One region of the Blautia difficilis genome, then DNA from elsewhere that is predicted to be linked to it. Evidence: riboswitches for the same ligand, from Rfam matches in the RefSeq annotation. Region 1 holds a riboswitch; each other region holds the start of a gene.
The links. A riboswitch is a leader RNA that binds a small molecule or an ion and turns the genes downstream of it on or off. The one in region 1 is predicted to bind cobalamin.
Positions count from the first base shown of each region.

Region 2: linked by a shared signal. The riboswitch ahead of H8Z82_RS14505 (hypothetical protein) and the one ahead of H8Z82_RS10150 (ABC transporter substrate-binding protein) in region 1 are both predicted to bind cobalamin.
Region 3: linked by a shared signal. The riboswitch ahead of H8Z82_RS07065 (cysteine-rich small domain-containing protein) and the one ahead of H8Z82_RS10150 (ABC transporter substrate-binding protein) in region 1 are both predicted to bind cobalamin.
Region 4: linked by a shared signal. The riboswitch ahead of H8Z82_RS14525 (leucine-rich repeat domain-containing protein) and the one ahead of H8Z82_RS10150 (ABC transporter substrate-binding protein) in region 1 are both predicted to bind cobalamin.

Region 1 is NZ_JACOQG010000015.1:16,171-21,254, reverse strand. It holds gene H8Z82_RS10155 (FecCD family ABC transporter permease) at 1-1,055, opposite strand, end outside; gene H8Z82_RS10150 (ABC transporter substrate-binding protein) at 1,057-2,049, opposite strand; cobalamin riboswitch at 2,168-2,364, opposite strand; gene H8Z82_RS17145 (restriction endonuclease) at 2,787-3,071, opposite strand; partial or broken gene H8Z82_RS10145 (IS1634 family transposase) at 3,046-3,443, shown strand; gene H8Z82_RS10140 (aspartate kinase) at 3,819-5,084, opposite strand, start outside.
Region 2 is NZ_JACOQG010000032.1:37-4,071, reverse strand. It holds gene H8Z82_RS14515 (IS200/IS605 family accessory protein TnpB-related protein) at 1-1,049, shown strand, start outside; gene H8Z82_RS14510 (hypothetical protein) at 1,333-1,527, shown strand; cobalamin riboswitch at 1,924-2,112, shown strand; gene H8Z82_RS14505 (hypothetical protein) at 2,270-3,007, shown strand; partial or broken gene H8Z82_RS14500 (hypothetical protein) at 3,121-4,035, shown strand, end outside.
Region 3 is NZ_JACOQG010000008.1:80,829-85,912, reverse strand. It holds gene H8Z82_RS07070 (C40 family peptidase) at 1-1,174, shown strand, start outside; cobalamin riboswitch at 1,387-1,578, shown strand; gene H8Z82_RS07065 (cysteine-rich small domain-containing protein) at 1,858-2,151, shown strand; gene H8Z82_RS07060 (phosphatase) at 2,272-2,994, opposite strand; gene H8Z82_RS07055 (glycyl radical protein) at 3,301-5,084, shown strand, end outside.
Region 4 is NZ_JACOQG010000032.1:4,954-10,037, reverse strand. It holds gene H8Z82_RS14540 (alanine/glycine:cation symporter family protein) at 280-1,665, shown strand; gene H8Z82_RS14535 (adenosylcobinamide amidohydrolase) at 2,007-3,122, opposite strand; gene H8Z82_RS14530 (leucine-rich repeat protein) at 3,167-3,448, opposite strand; gene H8Z82_RS14525 (leucine-rich repeat domain-containing protein) at 3,426-3,986, opposite strand; cobalamin riboswitch at 4,190-4,392, opposite strand.

The DNA of each region.
Region 1 (5,084 bases):
CTGCGTACCAGCAGATAAATAAAGCAAGGTGCTCCGATCATGGATACCAGGATTCCGATTGGGACTTCACTCTTGGGAATAATGATCCTGGAAGCAACATCTGCCCAGATCAGGAAAATGGAACCGCTAAGTGCTGACAGTGGAAGCATTTTCTTGTGATCGGTTCCAAAGAACATTCGTACCACATGAGGAATAATGAGTCCTACAAATCCAATGATACCTGCGGAATATACCACAAAACCGATCAACAGTGCTGTCACTACAAGATACACCTGACGATATCTGTGCAGGTCAGTTCCTAATGTGATGGATACCTCATCTCCAAGCAGCATCATATTGAGAATACGGCTCTGGGTGCAGAAAAACAGGGTTGCTATAAAAACGCAGGGAATAATCACAGCCAGATTTTCCCATTTCGCACCTGCCAAACTTCCCATCAGCCAGAAAGTAACTGTCTGGATTCCATCTCTGTCGCCCGCAATATAGACAACAAAGTTTGAAAATGCACTGCACACACTTCCAAGTGCTGTACCTGCAAGCAGAAGTCGGACTGAATTTGCCCGGCCTCCTATATTTGCAGTGATCTGTACCAGTACAGAAATAAGGAAGGCTCCGATAAATGCGCAGATTCCAATAGAGTTGGAGCCAAATACGGCTCCAACTCCAAGAAAGATTGCCACTGTTGCACCAAGAGATGCACCAGAGGAAATACCCAGAATATACGGATCTGCAATCGGATTTTTCACAATGGCCTGCATTACCACACCTGCAACTGCCAGACCCATGCCAACGGCTGTTGCAAGAAGAATACGGGGAAGGCGGATAAACCACACAATATCAGACATGGCTCCTACACCATAAACCTCCGGATCCCCGATTCCAAACACTTTATACAAAATTACACTATACACATCTTTCACAGAAAGATCTACAGAACCAATGGTAACTGCAGTCAGAATGGATATCACCAGAAGCACAGTCAGTAATATCACCGCCAGCACATAGATCGGCTTTCCATGAAAAATTCCATTTTTAAAATCCGGTTTTCTTTTCATTTTATTCGTACAGATCCGGATATAATGCTTTTGCAAATGTCATAATTCCGTCATAGGTTCTGACACCGCTGCAGTATACTTCATTCAAGTTTACAGAGAATACTTTGTTGTTCTTAACTGCTGAAAGGCTCGCATATGCAGGGTTATCTGTAATATCAGCGATTGCCTCATCAGATGTCATAAATCCATCATAGTTGATCATGAATAATACGTCCGGATCAGCTGCGATCAGATCCTCTGCACCAACGTTTTCAGAGTTCTCTGCACCAAGCTTCAGCTCTGCACCAAGTGTCTCCGGAATATTTCCGCCAAGTGTCTCTGTTCCATATACACGGAAGGAATCTCCCTCATCCTCAAGAACTGCTACGGATAACGGGTCTGTTCCTTCTACATGCTCTTTTACTTTATCAATCTCACCCTTCATCTGATCAACGATTTCCTCTGCCTTGTCTTCGCAATCAAAGATCTTGCCAATGTTCAGGATATCCTCATATTCGTCTTCAATTGTACGTGGGAACTCAGAAGCCGGTCCCTTTGCAGCACTGTTCAGGGACATGTATGTATTTACATCTCTCTCCTGCCAGAAACTTACATCAGAAAGCCAGTCATCATCGAAAGAAGAATACCATGCCGCAATAAAATCAGGCTCCATTGCAACAACTTCCTCTTTGGATGGCTTGGTATCCATATACTGAATCTTGTCAAATTCATCTTTTAAATCCTCACGCACATCACCGTCCAGACCGCAAGCAGCTACGATCTTATCACCGAGACCAAGTGCCAGAAGCTCTTCGATATTGGAGTTTGCATATGCAAATACTTTCTCCGGAGCTTTCTCAAAAGTCATTTCAACCGGTTCGTTCTCATAATTGTAGGTTGTGATTGTTACGGGATAATGGCTGTCTCCATCCTCCGCAAATACAGTTGTTCCCATTCCCAGGCTGAGAATTCCTGCCAGACATAACATTCCTGCTGCTGTTTTCATGTTTTTCATGCTTTTTCTCCTTATTTTTTCTTTTGTTTTTTTGCTTTTAAAAGAAAAAAGTCCGCTTCCATGAAAAAGCGGGCATCACAAAAAAACATGATACGAAAGACAGCACTTTACACGGAAGTTTCTTTCTATGAACCAAGCAGGTTTCCTGGCTTACAGCTTAAATCCCCATTCCCTTCTCACATAAAAATGCAATGGATATGAATGTGGCATAACTGAATACAGTGACCGGATCGTTCAGGATTCTCACCTGATTCCCTCTTCTGAAAATAGTGTAAATTTTATATATTTTTCAGCACTTGGCACATTTATTCTTTTAACTATAAATGAGCAAATTTGAGAAACTGCACAATTAAATCTTCAGTATGCGGACAGTAAAAAAGAATAAAGTAGTTTAATGTTCGCGTAATGTGTACAACCAGCTACAAATTTTGTGCAATTTTCGGTATTTGCTCATTTATAGCTTTTAAGCAAAATTATTATAACTTACGCTTTAACCAAAGTAAAGAATTTTCTTTAACAATATTTTTGATAATCTTACTTTTTTGTATTTGCTGGAATTCCCAGAGGTTGACCGCCCCTGCCGGGGGGGGGGATAAAGTTCGCGCACCACTCATATAGCATGTCTTGCAATCCATAAGACATTGAATTACATTCGTGCTATTCACAGAGAGATACAAAAGATGACATACACAGCACTCTTTCCTATGATTGTTGAGGAAATATTATCCCTTAACGCCTTATCTCATCACCATATCAAAAAGACTCTGATAACTATCCACAACATCAAAAACAACGCTGTCACTACTGATAGCCTTAAAGTGTTCCCGTGCGCAGTGTATCTTAGATTCCTCAATCGAACGCAGCTGCATAGAGGACATAGAGCCCTTGGTTTCAGCTGCAAAATAAATATGCTTTACCTTTCCCTTATAGAAAGCAATTGCCCAGTCAGGATTATAATTTCCTACCGGTGTCGAAATATAGAATCCATTCAGCAGTACAGATCTTTTGGATGATGATGTCAATGATATTTTAAAAGTAAGCGAAGGCAGATTGAAGAATGTTTTCGTATTATGAAAACTGATTTTTCTGCAAGACCAGTTTATTTACAGGATGATAACAGGATTAAAGCTCATCTTCTAATCTGTTTTCTCTCATTAACAATCTACCGTTATCTTGAGAAAAAGTTAAATTTGCAATATACCTGTGAAGAATTATTGGACTCTCTAAAGGCAATGAATTTTGCAGAAATACAGGAACAGGGATTCATCCCGCTGTATAAACGCGAAAAGATTACGAATGCTCTTCATGAAAGCTGTGGTTTTAGGACAGACTATCAATTTATAACAAAGAGCAAAATGAAAACAATACAGAAAAAAAGTAAAGGGAAGGAATAAATTATTATACTTCAAAACAACGGCAAAAATCGCTGAACCCCAGTAAAATCAATGGATACAGCGATTTTTTCTTCTAATAACTGTCAAAGGCAGGATCATGTAAAAACTCCTGAATTCAAGAAAGAATCCTGCTTGCAGGATTCTCCGCCTACAACAGGTCGCTTCAGCGACATAATCCCGCTCCGTCGCAGTGCGATCCTGCCCGGAGGGCTTTTTTATGTTATAGGAACATTACGGAGTAATTTCCTATAATATAAAAAGCCGCCAGAAATCTCTATGCTGATTTCTGACGGTCCATTATTTTGTTTATCCTATAATTGGTAAACATCATATCCACAAATTGCTCCGCTGTGAAGGAGCTCCTGCAATTCTCAATTAGATCTGGGTAATTACAAAGATATCATAAATTGCCTTTACCGCAGTTTCAAAATCTCTGTTCTCCACACCGATAATGATATTCAGCTCACTGGAACCCTGATCGATCATCTTCACATTTACATTTGCATGAGCAAGTGCTGAGAAGATTCTTCCTGCTGTACCTCTGGTGGATTTCATACCACGTCCTACAACAGCGATCAGTGCAAGGTCAGATTCCATTTCTACGAAATCCGGCTGTACTGCGCGATGGATTCCTGCGATTACCTGCTGTTCCTTTTCTTCGAATTCATCCTGATGTACATATACAGTCATTGTATCGATTCCTGATGGAACATGCTCAAAGCTGATTCCCTGATCTTCGAATACCTGAAGTACCTTACGTCCGAAACCAACCTCACTGTTCATCATGGATTTTTCAATATTGATAGAGCAGAATCCCTTTTTACCTGCAATACCTGTGATTGTAAATTTCGGTTTCTTGCATGTACTCTCAACAATAAAAGTACCCTTGTCTTCCGGTCTGTTTGTGTTTTTGATATTGATCGGAATTCCTTCTTTACGAACCGGGAAGATTGCATCTTCATGAAGAACAGTTGCACCCATATAAGAAAGCTCTCTGAGTTCTCTGTAGGTAATGCTCTCGATCACTTCCGGATTTTTAACAATACGTGGGTCTGTTACCAGGAAACCGGAAACATCTGTCCAGTTTTCATAGAGGTCTGCCTTAATAGCCTTTGCCACAAGGGAACCAGTCACATCAGAACCGCCTCTGGAGAAAGTTTTAACTTTTCCATCTTCACCAGCGCCATAAAATCCAGGGATAACGGCATGTTCACATTTTGCCAGCTTTTTGGACAGAAGTCTGTCTGTCTTCTCGGCATCCAGATTTCCGTTCTTATCAAAGCGGATCACATCTGCTGCATCAACAAATTCATAACCCAGATATGCTGCCATCACCTTACCATTAAGAAATTCTCCTCTTGATGCTGCATAATCTGTGCCTGCCTGTGCTTTGAAATCAGCTTCGATCTGAACAAATTCGTCTTCCAGAGAAAGATCAAGGTTCAGTCCGCGGATGATCTCATAATATCTTCCCTTGATCTCCTGCAGGATCGGTATGAAATCCTCCCCTTCAACTGCAGTATTATAACATTTATAAAGTAAATCTGTAACCTTTGTATCTCCATCAAATCTCTTTCCGGGAGCGGACGGAACCACATAACGTCTGCTCTCATCACTTCTGATGATCTCCCCTACTTTCTG
Region 2 (4,035 bases), on a different contig from region 1:
GTGTATCTTCTTACGAAACACGGATGGATCTGTGGGAAAAGTCAGGAGAAAAAGCAGGGAAACCCAGACTGGCGTATGAGAATCATGCCATGCCTGTTTTTTATCGTGATGTCATGTACAGAGAGGAAAAAGAAGGAAAAGACGAAGCATACCTGAAACTGTATGATGGTCATGACTGGAAATGGTTTTGTGTGCGTTTAAATCACACAGATATGGAATATCTGCGCAGGAACTGGTCGGGGAAAAAGGCATCAGCCCCGACACTGGAGAAAAGGCACCATAAATATTTCCTGCGTTTTTCTTATACGGAAGAAGTGACACTTACGAAGACACCGGTAAAAGAACAGATCATCTGTAGTGTGGACTTGGGAATCAATACCGATGCGGTCTGTACCATTATGCGGGCAGACGGAACTGTCCTGGGGAGAAAATTTATCAATCATCCCAGTGAAAAAGACCGGATGTACCGCACACTGGGCCGAATCCGAAGATTCCAGAGGGAACACAGCTCTGCGCAGTCACGGGGAAGATGGGCATATACGAAACGCCTGAACATAGAGCTGGGAAGAAAAATTGCAGGTGCGATCGTAAAAAATGCAGAAGAGAACCATGCAGATGTGATCGTATTCGAGTATCTGGAAATGCAGGGAAAGATATCCGGAAAGAAAAAACAGAAACTGCATCTGTGGAGAAAACGGGATATCCAGAAACGCTGTGAGCATCAGGCACACAGAAAAGGAATGCGGGTATCCAGAGTCTGCGCATGGAATACGAGCAGGCTTGCATACGATGGCTCCGGAAGTGTGTCCCGTGACCCGAAAAATCACAGTCTTTGTGTATTCCAGACAGGAAAAAGATATAACTGTGACCTGTCGGCATCGTATAATATCGGGGCGAGATATTTTATAAGGGAACTTTTAAAATCCCTTCCGGCAACGGAAAGGTCTTTACTGGAGGCAAAAGTCCCTCCTGTAAAGCGTAGAACCTCATGCGTCTATGCAGATCTGAGGAAACTCCATTCAGAAATGGAACTCTTAAAAGCAGCATAGATACAGGCAGATATACAGTGGACTACCTGTAATGTGGGAACCTGCCATATCTGGCATGGGAAATGCGCATAACTGCGTACCTAAGTTACAGGCGTATCCGCCGATATTCAGTCGGACGCCTAAAGCGTCTGGAAGCATGTGACTTCAGTCATGTGAGGTTCACAAGGAACTGACAGGATCTGGAAGGTCGGAATTATATACGGATCTGATAAAACTGATTGTAAAAATCTCGGACTATATCTTCCAGGATGAAGAGAAGATCCAGAAAGGGATAGGTGATGCTATGGGTGGAAAAGTTTTGGAACTGGAATCGGAAAGGTTAAGAGCGGAAGGAAAAGCAATTGGCGAAGTCAGAGGAGAAGAACGCCTTAGTGTTTTGATTAATAAACTTATTCTTGATAAGAGAAATGATGAGATTCAGATCGTAGTGACAGATGCTAAAAAGCGCAGGCAGTATTATGATGAGTATGGACTTTAGAACCGAGGTGTGGAAGATCATTCCTTTGATTTGTATATTCCGCATTGTGGAGATTCTGTAAAAGAGTGTTTTCTCAGACGTATTCCGGGGATAATAAGGGAAGTAATTATTTGTAATCGGGATATTGACAAATTATGGACAAAATGTTAAGATGGTTTCGTAAAAAACGAATAGCGTTTAGCGCACATGTACAGCTCATTACTACGGTAATGATTGAAGAATCGTTGGGTGAGAATCCCAAACAGGGTTCCGTTCCCTTGCAGTATATTTAGTCTGCAGTTCACTGTATTCTTGTAATGGTATTCAAAGGGAATACTATAATGCGAAGGATATGAGTGAAAGTTCAATCTGTACATTATATTCCCTGCCAGTATGGTGGGGATTTTTTTTGCACTTTGATAACTGAATATCGGAAGTCGCTTTTTATCCCTTTAGTTTTCGGAAATCCGGTGAGATACCGGTACGGTTTATCCCCACTGTAATAAGGACGAACACTGCGAAACCATTGGAAAGATCCTTTCCGAGAAGGGCAGCAAGTAGGTTGGAACTTTAAGTCAGGAGACGGACTTTAGTAAAAGAAAAAAACAAACATCTGTAGGCATAACGGAGGTTTATTTTTTGTACCCTTTTTTATGGAAAACAGGTATCAAACGTGGTCTGAAAAGGCTGCGAAATGATATATTTTGCAGGATAACCTGCAAAAAAATAATACATTTATAATTTAAGGTAAGGAGGAAACGAAATGAACATGAAAGTAAGAAAAAGCGTGATTGCATTCTTAATGGCAACAACAATGGTAGGAAGCACAGCAGTACCGGCTATGGCAGATACAGTAACTGCAAAAGTGTCTATAAAGACAACTGGTTTAACAGGAAAAAAAAGTGCGTCACCAGACATTGTGCCAGAAAAAGTTGTTACAGTAACAAATTCCAATGGTTCTGTTACTGCACTAGATGTTCTGAAAGCAGTTTCGGGATCTGATACTGAAACAAAAGAGACTTTAAATGGTAAAACTTATCATTATCAAGGAGTTTTAAGTTGGTATGATAGTCAGTATGGAAATTATATTCCAGCTGTTAAAATGGAAAATCATGCTAATAGCGATTTAGGGAAAGTATTTGCAGATGATGGTACAGCAAATAAAACAGCAAACTCTCTTGCTAACGGAAGAGAAAAATATTTCAAATTATCAGATCTTAATACAACAGAAACAGAAAGCATGAAGGTTACAAAAAATTCAACCTGGAATAATACAGTTCATAAAACAGATTGGCTTTCTGAAAAAGACTATAATAATTATTCAGGTTGGATGACTATTATTGATGGTAATACAGATAACTTAGGTGTTGATACTGTACTTTCCGACACTAAAGAACACACTGTATGCTTAGATTTTTCTATGATGATGGGATTAGATCTTGGATTTTCCAGTTATGTTCAGCAGGGAGATCAGTGGATTCAGGTTCCGGGTTGGAAATAAAGTAAATTTTAATAGCAAATAAAAAAGATGAAGATACTAATGCTTTATAAAGTTTCACTTTATAAAGCATTAGTTCTTTTTCATATTATTTTAATTTTAGGGTGTAAATAGATATGAAGAAAAAGAAAAAAGAAAAAAAAATCTTATATCAGTTAATATTCTCAGCTTTTCTATTATTTAGTAATGCCTATCTTGTAAAAGCTAATTCAGATATATTATCACAAGATTCAACAGGGAAATACTGTATTAATACAGAACAAGATTATTATAATTTTATCGAAAATATACAAAATTATAATAATAAAACGGTTATACTATGTAATGACATTGACATTTCAGATGTTCCAGAAGCAACATCTAGTTTTGGCGGCATATTGAACGGAAAAGGACACACCATTACATATGCTTCAAAAGAAGCAAAAGAAAACATTGCTGTATTTCCTTTTCGTATAAATGACAATGGAATTGTAGAAAATATAAATGTACAAATTGATGAATCATATGCATATAATAGCGAAACAGATGAATTTCAAACTGTCTTTTCGCGATGTGATGGAATTGCAAAAGGAATAACAATTAAAGGAAACGTAACTTGTATTTATGACGATGAAGATACAGATGTTTATATAGGTGCAATCGAGGGAAACGGAACTTTAATGGATTCTTCCATAGCAATAACTTACGATTTGCAGAGTGAAAAAACAATCGAAGAAATAGCTGACGATATTGTTGATAATGATTTATCATTTGAATTTTGTCAATTAGGAACAATTAATACTGGAATAACTTACCAAAATTGTATAGGATATGGACAGTATTCGGAAGCAATAAAGTCATTAGCAGATGAACTAGAACCCAAAATAAAAGATAATACATGGGGATATCTATGTGTTTCATTTACACGAAAAAGTTTTTTTAGTACGTCAGCAAGTGCAACCAATTGTTATTATGATAAAGAAAATATGCCAGACATTAAAATCATGTCTGAATATATTACAAATAGAGATAATAATAAAGAGTTTCCTAAT
Region 3 (5,084 bases), on a different contig from region 1:
TGATATCAGCAATAAAGAGGTTGATATCATCAGAACAAAGCAGGATCTTGCAAAAGCGCAGAAGGCCAGAGATAAGCAGTACGAGAGTATGAAGAAGCGTATCCAGTGTCTGTATGAGCAGGGCGGTGATTCTGCATGGTTCCAGATGATGTTGAATTCCGAAGATCTCAGTGATCTTCTTACACGAGCTGAGAATACCCAGCAGATGTATGAGCAGGACAGAAAAAATCTGGACAAATATGTGAAGACCATTGATGAAGTAAATAATTTAAAAACACAGTATGAGTCTGATAAGGCAGAGCTGGAAGAAATGAAATCTTCTTATGAAGAGCAGTCTTATACTCTTCAGTGCCAGATTGATCAGAAAAAATCTGAGTCTGCTGATTATGAAAATGAAATCGCATATGCACAGCAGCAGGCAACAGAATATGCAAATCTTCTGGCAGAGCAGACTGCAGAGATCCAGCAGCTGGAAGCAGAGCGTATTGCGGCAGAGGAAGAGGCCAGACGTCAGGCAGAGGAAGAAGCTGCAAGACAGGCGGCAGAAGAAGCTGCTGCAGCAGAGGAAGCAGCAAACTCAGAAGATGTAGAGTATGATGAGGATGGAAATCCGGTTGAAAATACAGATGAGGATACAGACGAAGATACCTATGAGGAATCAGATGATGTAGAATATGATGAAGATGGCAATGTCATTGATAATGCACAGTCCGGTGAGGATGTGGAATATGATGAGTATGGCAATGTTATTGATTCTGACAATACAGTATCAAAGGAAGATTATGAAGAAGAACAGTCTTCTGATTCTGACAATTCTTCTTCTGGTTCAGGTTCAGGCTCTTCTGTAGTGGATTATGCTACACAGTTTGTGGGAAATCCATATGTATGGGGAGGAACAAGTCTTACAAGTGGTGCAGACTGTTCTGGATTTGTACAGAGTGTATATGCCAACTTTGGAGTAAGTCTTCCGAGAACTTCTTATGAACAGCAGAACTGTGGAACAGAAGTATCTTATGCAAATGCGCAGCCGGGTGATCTGATCTGCTATGGCGGCCATGTGGCAATTTATATGGGAAATGGACGTATTGTACATGCATCCAACTCTGTAGATGGTATTAAGATCAGCGACAATGCTGCATATAGAACAATTGTATCAGTAAGAAGACTTGTATAATCTGCAAAAGATTATATCCGATCAAAAAAAATAATGAGAAAAGGCCAGGTGACATCCATATGTGCTGTTACCTGGTTTTTGTTTGAAAAAAAGTCAAGCGGATATTCGCAATCCGCTTCGCTACTTGCTTGATTCGATTAAAAAGTTTCTGAAAAACTTTGATAAATAGTTGACATTCTCTAACAGTGATGCTATTATAAGGTCAGTATAATTCCATATAGAACATATTAAGTGCTGATACTGTTATTATACGGTACAGAGAGAGGGAATCAGGTGAGAAACCTGAGCGATCCGGTCACTGTAACAGAGGAGCAAATCTCGCAGATCCATTGTGCCATAGCATGAGAAGGAGAGAGGAGCGATGAGCCTGGAGCCAGGAAACCTGCTTAGTATGGCGAGGTTAAACTTCCGTGTAAAGTGTAACAACCAACTCCGTTGAATCCGCAGCTTCGGAGCGTTGTCTGCTTTTTTTCGAAGGCAGACATTTTTTTATGGAATGCGCCTGTTCTTTATGAATTATACATGATTAAATGGCAGGCGATACTACTTCGGAAATATTCGTTCCCTCCGCGCACTCATGAACGGATTAATCTTCTACCCCGGAGTAGCATCGCTCCCTCTTTATTATGGAGAAAATGATAGATTGATCTGTTATCTGCTTGTTTGGAAGAAGGAAATGAGATATGGAAAAACCATATTGGGAAGATAAAGAGTATTCTTTTTTTAGTCATAAAAAATGTGAGTTTTTTCCCTGCCATAAGGGAGCAGATCCTGAGGATTTTAACTGTTTGTTTTGTTATTGCCCTTTATATGCACTGGGGGATCAATGCGGTGGGAATTTTCGATATACAGACAGTGGATTGAAGGACTGTACCAACTGTCAGCTTCCTCATAAGAGAAAGAACTATGGATATGTGACCGGGAAATATCAGGAACTGGCTGAACTGATGAAGAAAATGCGCGCAGATCAGCAGTAAGGATGGTTGACCGGTGAAGATAAAAAAGATCATCAATGGATATTTATATGAGAAATATCTGTTGATGATCTTTTTTTATATGTCTGCATAAGAAATGGCATGAACACATATTGGAAACAACTAACGGGTTTGAAGAAAAACCTTCAGTCTGGGAATCTGATTGTTCAGAATCAATGATTCGGGAAAACCAGTCTGATGAACAAACTCTGCTGCATAGGTAAAATCTCCTACATGCTCTTTTCCATGGCTGTCGCTGGATAAAACAATGGGAAGCCGATATTTAAGGCAGCAACGAAGGATTTCTGCGTTATTTGCCCTGGTGTCACCGCGGTATCCGCCGGGAGTCAGTGAGACTTCGTTGATTTCAAAAATTACATTTTCTCTGCTGGCTGTATAAGCCAGTGTATCGTAATCCACCGGAAAAGCCGGGTTATCACAATGGCCCAGAACCTTTACGGCAGGATACTTCATTGCATTCTGGTATGCAAGAGTATTCTCTTTGACAGTTCCGGATCTGTAGTTCTGGCTATGCATACTTATGATAGCGTAGTCCAGATTAGACAACAGCTCATCACTTAGATCTACATGTCCCTGAATGTCCAGAATATTGAGTTCTACGCCATAAAGTACTTCTACACCAAAACGCTTTCTGGGGCAGAATGGCAGCCCGCGGAAATAAGAAGATGTGCCGGAAGCAAGCGTGCCGGGACCGTGATCCGTAATGCCCAGAAGCTTCATGCCTTTGCGTCCGGCTTCTTTTGCCATATCGGAAATTGTGCAGGAAGTACCGTGTCCGCTTGCAATGGAATGTGTATGGATATCTGCAAGATACGTAAGGATCATCCCCTTTTAAATAAAATTAATGACTGTTTTGCAGAGATATTCTGAAAAAATATATATAACAATTATGACAGAAAGAAGAAAGATTGTCAATTGGGGTTCAAAATAAAAACAACTAAATTTCACAAACAATTCAAACAAAAAACAACATATAAACAGTTTGAAATATGTTGTTTTTTGTTGACCTTATGAGGCGAATGAGGTATAATGACTTTACATGAGTACATGAAAAAGAGAAAGAAATTTGTCTGAGCGTTGGGAATGGCAATGCGAAGATGAAAAACTCCTCTTTCATGAGAAAGGAGAAATATGGAAAAATTTCAAACATCAGATATTCCCAAATCTCCGAGAATCCAGAAGCTGGTAGATGCCCTTTATGAGCACATGCCGGTGATCGAATCTTCCAGAGCGAAGCTTCTGACGGAATCTTATAAGGAGACGGAAGGTGAACCGATCATTACCCGCAGGGCCAAAGCATTTGCGCATATTCTGCATCATATTCCGATTATCATCCGCGATAATGAATTGATTGTAGGAAGCAGTACTATTGCTCCCAGAGGATGTCAGACCTTCCCGGAATTTTCCTATGAATGGCTGGAGGCTGAATTGGACACAGTTGCTACCAGAACAGCTGACCCATTTGATATTGCAGAGCAGACTAAAGCTGATCTGCTGGAAGCAGATAAATACTGGAAGGGAAGAACAACCAGTGAACTTGCTACTTCCTATATGGCACCGGAAGCCATTAAGGCTATCGAACATAATATCTTTACACCTGGAAATTATTTCTATAATGGCGTAGGACATGTTACTGTAAAATACTGGGAGGTACTGGAAATCGGTTTCGAGGGTATTATGGAGAAAACCCGGGAAGAACTGAAAAAATGCAATGTAGGTGATGGTGATTATGCCCGCAAATCTCATTTTCTGGAAGCTGTACTGATTAGCTGCCAGGCAGTGATTGATTATGCACATCGCTATGCACAGCTTGCAGAGCAAATGGCGTCACAGTGTACAGATCCTGTCAGAAAACAGGAACTGCTTCAGATTGCTGCAAACTGCAGCAGAGTACCGGGAAAGGGTGCAGACAGCTTTTATGAAGCCTGCCAGTCATTCTGGTTTATACAGCAGCTGTTACAAATGGAATCCAGTGGCCACTCTATTTCTCCAGGACGTTTTGATCAGTATATGTATCCATATTATAAGAAGGATGTGGAGAGAGGTGCTCTTACCAGAGAGTACGCACAGGAACTGATGGACTGTATCTGGGTGAAACTGAATGACCTGAATAAATGCCGTGATGCGGCATCAGCAGAGGGATTTGCAGGTTACAGCCTTTTCCAGAACCTGATCGCAGGTGGTCAGAACAGTGAAGGGGAAGATGTGACAAATGATCTTTCTATTATGTGCATTCAGGCTTCCATGCATGTAAGACTGCCTCAGCCTTCCCTTTCTGTAAGAGTGTGGAACGGTTCCCCTCATGAATTCCTGATCAAGGCTGCAGAGCTTACCAGAACAGGAATCGGACTGCCGGCATATTACAATGATGAGGTGATCATTCCGGCATTGCAGAACAGAGGACTTTCCCTGGCAGATGCCCGTGACTATAACATTATCGGATGTGTGGAACCGCAGAAAGCAGGTAAGACAGAAGGCTGGCATGATGCTGCATTCTTCAATATGTGCCGTCCGCTGGAACTTGTTTTCTCCAATGGTATGGACAAGGGTGAGATGGTGGGTATTCCTACCGGCGATGTGACTCAGATGAACACCTTTGAGGAATTCTTTGATGCTTACAAGAAACAGATGGAATATTGTATTTCACTTCTTGTAAATGCGGATAATGCCATTGATGTGGCACATGCGGAGAGATGTCCGCTGCCATTCCTTTCCTGTATGGTGGATGACTGCCTGAAAAAAGGCAAATCCGTTCAGGAAGGCGGTGCAGTTTATAATTTCACAGGACCGCAGGGCTTTGGTATCGCAAATATGGCAGATGGTCTTTTTGCAGTACGCCAGCTGGTTTATGATGAAAAGAAGATTTCCATGAAAGAGCTGAAAGAAGCACTGATATGGAACTACGATAAAGGATT
Region 4 (5,084 bases), on a different contig from region 1:
GGCGTTTTCCTTGATTTCATATTTACAATAATAGAGGTTTGAGTGGGGAAATGCTACTGAAATTATGACAAATTTATACGTTATTTTGACTTTTTAACCGAATCAAGTAAGTCCCCTGCTTCAATTACGAAAAGCAATGAGCAGTGGAGTGGATAATTTTAGCTGCTTGCTCTGGCAACTTGTTGTGCTTTAATGCTTTATCTTAATAGAATTTTTCTGTACATACGGTGAAAAAAGTGCTAAACTGTTATTATTACACGAAAGAAAGGTTTATTTAACATGCTTCAGACAATTGAATCCATCAATAACGTCGTAAATAATTTTATCTGGGGTGTCCCGGCTATGATCTGTATTATCGGCGTAGGGCTTTACCTGAGCCTGCGGACCGGTTTTGTCCAGATCCGCAAATTCCCGTATGCGCTTAAAACCACACTGGGAAGAATTTTTAAGAAAAAAGAAGCTTCTGACGGTTCCATGACACCTTTCCAGGCAGTCTGTACTGCACTGGCAGGTACAGTAGGTACGGGAAATATCGCCGGTGTTGCCGGAGCTATCGCCATCGGTGGTCCGGGCGCTGTATTCTGGATGTGGGTTTCCGCGCTCCTTGGAATGTGCACGAAATTTACAGAGGTTACCCTTGCAGTACATTTCCGTGAGAGAAACAGACATGGAGATTATGTAGGCGGACCTATGTATTATATTAAGAATGGTCTGGGAAAGAATTGGAGGTTTCTTGCAGTTCTTTATTCTGCATTCGGTGTACTGACTGTATTTGGAACAGGTAATGCTACTCAGGTAAATACCATTACAACAGCAATTGATACAGCTCTTATTAACTTTAATGTGATCTCAGAGTCTTCTACAGGCAGACTGAATCTGATCCTTGGAATTGTGATCACGCTGTTGGTTGGTATGGTACTGCTGGGCGGTATTAAGCGAATCGGAAGTGTTTCTGAGAAGCTAGTGCCCTTTATGGCATTGTTTTATATTGTACTTGCATTGGGCGTTGTGATCTTAAATATCGGAAGAGTTCCGGCAGTTTTCCATGATATTGTTTATGGAGCCTTTAATCCGTCAGCAGTGACAGGCGGTGTGATCGGAAGCTTTTTCCTCAGTATGAAAAAGGGTGTTTCCAGAGGTATTTTCTCCAATGAAGCCGGACTTGGTACAGGGTCTATCGCTCATGCCTGTGCAGATACAAGCAAGCCTGTAAAACAGGGTATGTTTGGTATCTTTGAGGTATTTGCAGATACGATCGTGATCTGTACTCTGACAGCACTTGTGATCCTTGTAAGCGGCGTGCCGGTAAATTACGGTGCAGCGGCAGGTGCAGAACTTACAATTTCCGGATTTACTTCTACATACGGAGGCTGGGTTTCCATCTTTACGGCAGTTGCCATGTGCTGCTTTGCATTCTCAACGATTATCGGATGGGGACTTTACGGAGCACGTTGTATTGAATTTTTATTCTCTGCAAAAGTTATCCGCCCATTTATGATCGCCTATTCATTAGTGGCAATCATTGGTGCAACTGTAGATCTGGGACTTCTCTGGAGTATTGCTGAGACATTCAACGGTCTCATGGCAATCCCCAACTTAATTGGTGTATTCCTGCTTTCAGGAACCGCCATTACACTTACAAAAGAGTATTTCGCACAGAAATGATAAAAACAGTCTGGAGAGTTTTCTTCAGGCTGTTTATTAGTTTACCTGATGCTTGATGTTAGGTTATTGTTCAGACCCTTGCATAGGGCATTAGTAAAAATGACGAATTTTAAATTTTTTTATTGATGTTATGTACTGTTTTTTATCCGTCATTTTTACTTTATCCACAACCACCCGGATTCGCCTTTTTGCGGCTTTTCCCTTATAATGTGTATATAGGTTTCAACGATTTCAGGAGGGAAGTGAGTGGACATTGAACTTATTCTATTCACTTCCCTTTTGTATTTCATCAGGAGAAAGCAGGCATAGAATATTTTTACCATAAAAATGTGATGATCCAACTATGATCTGACAGAAAAATAACAGATTAAAATATAAATCAGCTGTTCTTTAAGTGAAAATGTTTTCAGTACTTCGTTCTTCCATACATCTTCAGGATAAACATCGCCCAGATAAGTATCCCGTCCACAGTACAGTCCATAAAGAAGCAGCCTTTTTCCCTCTCGGACAGCCTCCGGTTCCATGATTAGTCCCCAGCGAAGCTGATCCATCAGATGAAGATAAAGAGACACACATAAAACCAGATTGCTGTTTCTGTTTCGCGATAGAAGTATTTCTTCCAGCTCAGAAGCTTTCTTAAAACTAATATTGTATGCATGAAAAAGAATCTCATGCTCTATATAAAAATCCCACAGAGTTCCCGGGGTGATTCCATATCTGCCAGTACGAACAAGAACCTGAAACTGTCTCGGACCACAGGCAGCTGTCTGTTTCATCAGGGCATGTTTTACTGCCATACGGACTGCCCTGCCAATCAGCTCTCCAAGCTTGGAATGTCCGGAGGCATCGGTAAGTGTCAGCTCACCCTCCATAGCCGAGGCAATCACCATTCCGTCAGTACCAGAACCTGTCGCGATTTCTTCTGAATAACAGCTTCCAAGTAAGAGATGTGAAACGGCCGCTGCTTTTGCCTCCGAAGCAATCATCATTGAGCGGACCATGGCTGCCTCTGTAACATTCTGATTGATATAGATAAAAACATTGATCGTACCGGGTGGCAGCATCTCGTAAGCGCCGTTTCTTTCATAGTAAGAAGAAGGATCTCCCGGACACATTCCGTTTGAATCAATTCCCCCTGTAACAGCAGCAGTCACGGATAACTCCTGATAACAGATTTTCTCAACAGCACACAGTTCAGTCCATGCCGCTGTGCTGAGTGCGGTTGCTGTCTGCGGATCAATTCCCAGCTCTTTTGTATGAATGTTCAGGTCTTCCTCATAGGTGTTTCCAAGCATTTCACATTCATAGGCACCATTCATGCAGTTGATATTTAAAGCATGCGTGAGATGAGCAGTGATCCCGCCATTAAGAGGACTGGTGCTAAGAACCCTTGTTTTTCCCGGAAAAGAAAAAACAGTACATCCCTTCTTTTGAAAATAAGTAAAAGTATCATTCATAAACATTCCTCTTTTTTGTCTGTTCAATACAGATTTTGTTGTTATTAGGAAAAGTATTCTACTTTGAATCCTGACTGCTGGCAGTATCTGTCTACTTTAGAACCTTTATAACAGCGGATCGTAGCCGCTTTGTTGATGATCCATTCCCCGATAAATTCAGGATCATGGCGAATCTCCAGATACTGCAGGCGGTTACATCCATGAAAGATCCATTTTCCAAGGTATCTGACATTGGGCGGAATCACCACAGAGGTCAGATTACAGCACTTAAAAAAAGCACTCTCATCAAGGACTTCCAGCGAATCAGGCAGCTGCAGCGAATCCATTCCGCAGAAATAGAAAGCCTGCTTTCCGATAACCCTTAAATCCCCCCCCCGGAAAAGAAATACAACTCAGTTTCTTACATTTATAAAAAGCCCTGTCATCGATTTCTTCCAGAGAGGCAGGGAAAACAACTTCCGTAAGAGTAGCGCATTCTGAAAAGGCATTCGGACCGATAAATGTCAGTTTGCTGTTCGGGGCGAACTCCAGACTGTTCAGTTTTCGGCCATTGTTAAATGCATTTTTTGGAATACTGGTAAGGCTGGCGGGAATTTTGACTTTTTTCAGAGAAATGCAGTCTGAAAATACCCCTATGCCAAGTTTTTGCAGATGTTCAGGAAGCTCTATTCTGCTTAACCGGGAACATCCCTGAAAGGCTTTGTTTCCAATCTGTTCCATTTCATAGGGAAATACCACAGAACGAATATCAGGTCTGTTAAAAAAGGTTTCTGCTGAGATAGAGCGGCAGTTTTGTGGAAGTTCCATATTCTTCTCAATATACTGTCCGCAGTTACGACGCGTAAGTGTCAGAGAATTTGACATAAAAAAATACTCCTTTGCTGATAGACAATGTTGTTTTCTCTGCATGGGAGTAGTATGGACTATGATAAAAATAACAAGGTACCAATAACTGCCGGTGTTCTATATTCCTTAAAAGGAACAGAGAAAACATATGTAAGGATGATACTTCTGTAAAAAAGAGAACACTAAAGAAGATCACCCTTCCATTTCCTATTGCGTGTAGTTAATGGCGGCAGTTTATAGCAGGTATTCTGACTCACGCAGTAACGCCATGTCTCTCCTTCTCGCATAACGATGCAATGGATATGAGATATGGCTGCACGTATACAGCAGCACGACTGTTCAGGATTCTGACCTGATTCCCTCTTAGCTGAAAGTCCGACATTTCTATACCGTGACTGACAGAACTAAAAACCGGTAATTGTCAATGAATGTTCGATTAAATCGTATTATACACTTTTTTGGAGAAAAGACAACAAATTTTTTGAGGGGGAGACAAAATCAGGGAGGGGACGCGCAGGGAAAGCGTTTCTTTTCTGTGCGGTTTCGGCATCTAAGAGCTTCTAAGGCGAAAAAAATCTGCTAAAAGCATGAGCCGTCTTGTCAAACTCGCTCCGCTGCAGGCTCCGCTCAGACACGTGAGGCAGCCGGCTCATAACGCAGATTTTTTTTACCTAAGAATCTCTAAGATGCCTGCAAATGCACAGAAAAGAAACACTTTTCCTGCGCTGGTTACTGGATGTGTGGGAATTTGATTTTACAGGTAATGTTTTTTGTTTTGGAACAGTAATTGAACAGTAACGTGTGAAATAGTACTTGTTTTTTTGAACAGCATATTTTAAACTATAGACTATAGTGAAAATCTTATATCACCCGTGCCAGGTCTGGCGGTTCATAACGGATTTCTCTGGCGTTCGCCGACATTTTCACAAAGATAATTTAAATTTTATAATGGTAAAGCAAACATTCCTGAATATTATAACATTCTGCCCGTTGGCTTTGCCTGAACGGGAGGTGGGAATAAAACAGTTCATGGTTGATTAAGGGTTGTTTTGGAGGTTCTCAAAGCTCTGGGAAAATGTTATAATAAGGAGGAATTAAATGAACAATACGATTTTT